2 regions of the Blautia sp. OM07-19 genome follow, and region 2 is predicted to be linked to the other one. Evidence: predicted binding sites of a transcription regulator. Region 2 holds the regulator's gene; the other holds the start of a gene.

Region 1 (2,469 bases), on a different contig from region 2:
GTTGCAACCTCATGTGCATAATGATGTGCCTCAGAGATCGCACCGACATCCGCACCAAACGCAACCTCATGAACATCAGAAAAACCAAGAACCTGCAGAGCTGTCTTGAATTTGCCAGGGGTCACATCATCACCAAACTGGCCGATATAAGCCGGTGCAACGATCGCAACGATCTTATCGCCGTCACGAAGCGCATGCGCAAGCTGGAAGATCTGAGATTTATCAGAGATCGCACCGAACGGACAGCTTACCATACACATACCACAGGAAACACACTTGTCATCCAGGATGCTCGCACGCCCCTGCTCATCACTTCCGATCGCCTTGACACCACATGCCTGCTCGCACGGGCGCACGTTGTGGGAGATTGCATCATAAGGACAGGCTGCTTTACATTTTCCGCATTTTACACATTTTTCCTGATCGATAAAAGACTTTCCGTCCTTCATAGAGATCGCGCCCTTCGGACAGACCTGCATACATGGATGGGCAACACATCCGCGGCACATGTTGCTGACAATGTATTTGTTCGGAGGACAGGCTGCACATGCAGACGGGATCACCTGCATAAGAGGCGGCTCATAATATTTCTCATTGATATTGCTGGCAGCAAGACCGTCGGTCAGATGGACCGCCTTGCTTTCCGGGCGAAGAGAAAGCCCCATGGCGAGACGGACTCTTTCGCTTGCAACGGCACGTTCTCTGTAAATACTCTCACGATACTGGGCAGTTTCACTGACGATATTGTATGGGATGGATTCAATATCATGGATCAGGCTTTCGTCAGAAGATTCAAATCCGGCCTTTGCCACTTCAGTATAAACCTGGTGTCGGATCTCTCTGACTGGGGTATCATAATTTCGCATATCTATTTCATCTCCTTAAATAAGAAAAATATTCATCTACCGCTCCCTATAATATAGGAAAGAATTCCCAAAATCAATCCGAAAATGCAAAATTCCTGTACTTTTCGAAGCACATAAGAGAAACAAAATGAGAAACACTTTACTATAGCGAAATAGATTGATAAAAAATTATAAAATCTGTTAAAAAATACACAATAATACGAAAAACATAAAAACATGAATAAATTAATTCAATTTTCCTATATTTCACTTGTATAATTTGACTGCTTAATGTATAATGAAATACAACAAGGCTGTGTAAATTATACAAAATAATGGGCGCAGACAAAAGCAAATTTTTAACAAGGAGGGAATTGAATGTTAGATCAGTCTTATTACACGAAGACAGATGAGATCATCGAGCATTACGGACCGAAAGCAGCATCACTGATTCCGATCATGCAGGATATCCAGGCGGAGTACCGCTACCTGCCGGGAGAGCTTCTGACCTATGTTGCATCCAAGATTGGAGTGACCGAGGCGAAGGCATACAGCGTCGCTACTTTTTATGAGAACTTTTCCTTTGAGCCGAAAGGCAAATATGTGATCAAGGTTTGTGACGGAACAGCCTGTCATGTGCGTAAATCCATGCCTGTCAAGGAAGCTCTCATGAAGGAGCTTGGACTCAGCAACAAGAAGCATACAACGGATGATATGCTTTTCACAGTAGAAACGGTTTCCTGTCTTGGTGCATGCGGACTCGCACCGACTCTTACCGTAAATGACGAAGTACATCCGAAGATGACCCCTGAGAAAGCTATTGATCTGTTAAACGAATTGAGAGGTGAGACGGTATGAGTATTGTGAGTAAAGAAGATCTGCTCCAGAAGCAGGCCGAAGCAAAGAATACCCTGGAAACTTTTACCTGTCGTGTGCTTGTCTGTTCAGGTACCGGATGTATCGCCTCCGGCGCGCAGAAGATTTACGACGAGATGGCGAAACTGTGTGAGAATCTCGACTGGGTAAGCGTAGAAATGCAGAAGGACGTTCCGCATGTCGGCGTTGTCAAGACCGGATGCCAGGGCTTATGTGAACTTGGACCTCTGATGAAGATTGAACCATATGATTACCAGTACGTACATGTGCAGGTAGAGGACTGCAAGGAGATCGTAGAGCGCACTGTAATGGAAGGAGAACCGGTTACCCGTCTGTTTTACCGTGACCATGATACAGTCTGTCCTCATCCGTCAGACATTCCTTTCCTGAATCAGCAGACCAGGATCGTTCTGGAAAACTGCGGAAATATCAACGCGGAATCCATTGATGAATATATCGCAGTAGGCGGCTTCCAGGCTATGGCCAAAGCTTTCTTCGACATGACTCCACAGGATGTCATCGATGAAGTGACCAAATCCGGACTTCGCGGACGTGGCGGCGCTGGTTTCCCGGCCGGCAAGAAATGGTCTCAGGTTGCACGCCAGAAAGAAAAAGTACGCTACGTAGTATGTAACGGTGATGAAGGTGACCCGGGTGCATTTATGGATGGTTCCGTAATGGAAGGTGATCCATACAAGATGATCGAAGGTATGACCATCGCCGCATACGCTGTAGGCGCAGAGAATGG
Region 2 (2,469 bases):
CGACAAGAACCTTGCCAAACGTACCCTTGTTCCCATTCGCGGCGCGCAGAGGAAGCTTCTGGAGATCTTTTTTCTCAAGTGCCGCTTTCTGTGTCGGAAGATCCGGATTCTCGTAGATGCCGACATCTGCTACAACAATTTTTCCCGCAAAATTTTTGCCTGGATAAAAACACAAGCCTGTTTTACAGAATGCAAACGTCACCGTCAGATCCGCACGAAATGCGATTCCAAGCTCTCTGCCCGTGTTGCTGCATACCCCGGACGGCAGATCTACCGCCACTTTCCATGCAGAAACCTCGTTCAAAGCCTGAATGACTTCTCTGTATTTTCCTTCGATCGAGCGGTCAAGCCCAACGCCGAAGATGGCATCTACTATAGTAGTATATTCTCCTGCTGCCAGGTTATTCACCAGAGGGACCTGATAATTCTCTGCGATCTTAAGCTGGCGGCGTGTTTCCTTTGTGCGGTGATCCGGATTTCCGAGCATATAGATTTCCGCGTTATATCCATGCAGATGCAGGATCCTGGCGATTGCGACTCCGTCTCCGCCGTTGTTCCCGCCTCCGCAGACGCACAAGATCCGCTGTTTCTGTGACATTTCCGCAAAATGTCCTTCCATTGCATCCACAACAGCCAGTGCCGCCCGTTCCATCAGCACACAGGACGGAACTCCCATTCCGGTAATGGTGCAGCCATCCAGTGCTTTCATTTCCGATCCGCCTACAATTCGTTTCATCTGATATCTCCTCGATATACGATACAAAGCAAAAAGCTGTTACGCAGCCGCCTTCATTAAGGAGCCGGGTAACAGCCTCTTGCTGTCCTCATGTTATGATTGCTGCTCTTCCACGTGTTCCTGACGATATTGACTGAGATTGTAAGATAACGTCATCAGACTCTCAGAAAGATGTACGTTCTCTACAATGACATCCTCCGGAGTCTCCAGATCGATATGTGCAAAATTCCAGATTGCCTTGATACCATTCTCGATCAGGATATCTGCCATATCCTTCGCCTTGTTCTTCGGCAATGTGAGAATCGCAATCTCAATATTCTTCTCTCTGAGGAAGAATGGGAGATTACTGATCATCTGGATCTCAATTCCACGGACCGCGATGCCCTCCAGTACCGGATTGACATCAAAAATCCCTTCCAGCTTAAAACCACGTTTTTCAAAGTCAACGTAATTGGCAAGTGCCTGTCCAAGATTACCGGCACCGATGATGATCATCGGATGTACCTCATCCAGTCCAAGGATCTTACCGATTTCTGTATAGAGATATTTCACATTATAACCGTATCCCTGCTGCCCAAATCCTCCAAAATTATTCAAATCCTGGCGGATCTGCGATGCTGTGACACGCATTTTCTTACTAAGGTCATTGGAAGATATACGTTCAACATTGTCTTCCAGTAACTCGCCAAGATAGCGATAATACCGGGGCAGTCTCTTAATTACAGCTTTTGATATCTGTTTTGCTTCCACCGTTGTCCCCTCCTTATACTTTCCTGTTAATTATACCGAAATGTTATTTTATTGTCAATCAATGTTGTCAAATCTATACAATTTTTGAGGAAATTTCCTTTACAAAGCCATCATTTAACCTTATAATCATAGCGTATATTGACTTTGGAGGAATATTTATGATTTTATCGTGTCAGGGCATCAGCAAATCTTTTGGCGAAAAAGTCATTTTGAACGATGCCTCATTTCATATAGAAGAGCGTGAAAAAGCCGCTCTCATCGGCAACAACGGAGCAGGTAAGACAACCCTTCTCCGTATTATAATGAATGAAATTTCTGCGGATTCCGGTCAGGTCGTTCTGATGAAGGACAAGAAGATCGGTTATCTCGCACAGTATCAGGATGTCAGCGGACACCGCACCGTCTATGAGGAACTGCTCACAACCAAGCAGTACATCATCGACATGGAAGACCGCATGCGTGCGATCGAAGTCCAGATGAAAAACGCTTCCGGCGAGGAACTTGACCGTCTGATGAACACCTACACCCGCCTGACCCACGAATTTGAGCTGGAAAACGGCTATGCCTACAAGAGCGAGCTAATGGGTGTCCTCAAGGGTCTTGGCTTTACGGACGAAGATTTTGCCAAACAGGTCGAAACCCTCTCCGGTGGACAGAAGACCCGTGTCGCTCTTGGTAAACTCCTGATCTCCAAGCCGGACATTCTTCTCCTCGATGAGCCGACCAACCACCTCGACATGGAGAGTATTTCCTGGCTGGAAACTTATCTTCTGAATTATCCGGGTGCTGTATTTATCGTCTCCCATGACCGTTATTTCCTTGATAAAGTTGTAACGAAGGTCATTGAGATCGATGCCGCCCAGGTCCGCATGTACAGTGGCAATTACTCCGCTTACGCCGAAAAGAAAGCACAGCTTCGTGACGCACAGTACAAGGCTTACCTTAACCAGCAGAGAGACATCAAGCATCAGGAAGCCGTCATC

What was found. Region 2 encodes Rex, which represses fermentation and respiration genes when NADH is low (regulators of the CRP and FNR family bind a similar motif). Its sites were predicted from a motif close to ATTGTTAANTANTTAACAAT; they were not measured.
Region 1: a site for Rex is predicted at 1,023-1,042, ahead of DXC01_RS11625 (4Fe-4S dicluster domain-containing protein). Genes of this name have one in related genera too.

The regions. Positions count from the first base shown of each region.
Region 1 covers NZ_QULA01000015.1:87,973-90,441, reverse strand. The annotation lists gene DXC01_RS11625 (4Fe-4S dicluster domain-containing protein) at 1-866, opposite strand, end outside; gene DXC01_RS11620 (complex I 24 kDa subunit family protein) at 1,224-1,703, shown strand; gene DXC01_RS11615 (NADH-quinone oxidoreductase subunit NuoF) at 1,700-2,469, shown strand, end outside.
Region 2 covers NZ_QULA01000042.1:10,900-13,368, reverse strand. The annotation lists gene DXC01_RS17925 (NAD(P)H-hydrate dehydratase) at 1-736, opposite strand, end outside; gene DXC01_RS17920 (redox-sensing transcriptional repressor Rex) at 830-1,486, opposite strand; gene abc-f (ribosomal protection-like ABC-F family protein) at 1,645-2,469, shown strand, end outside.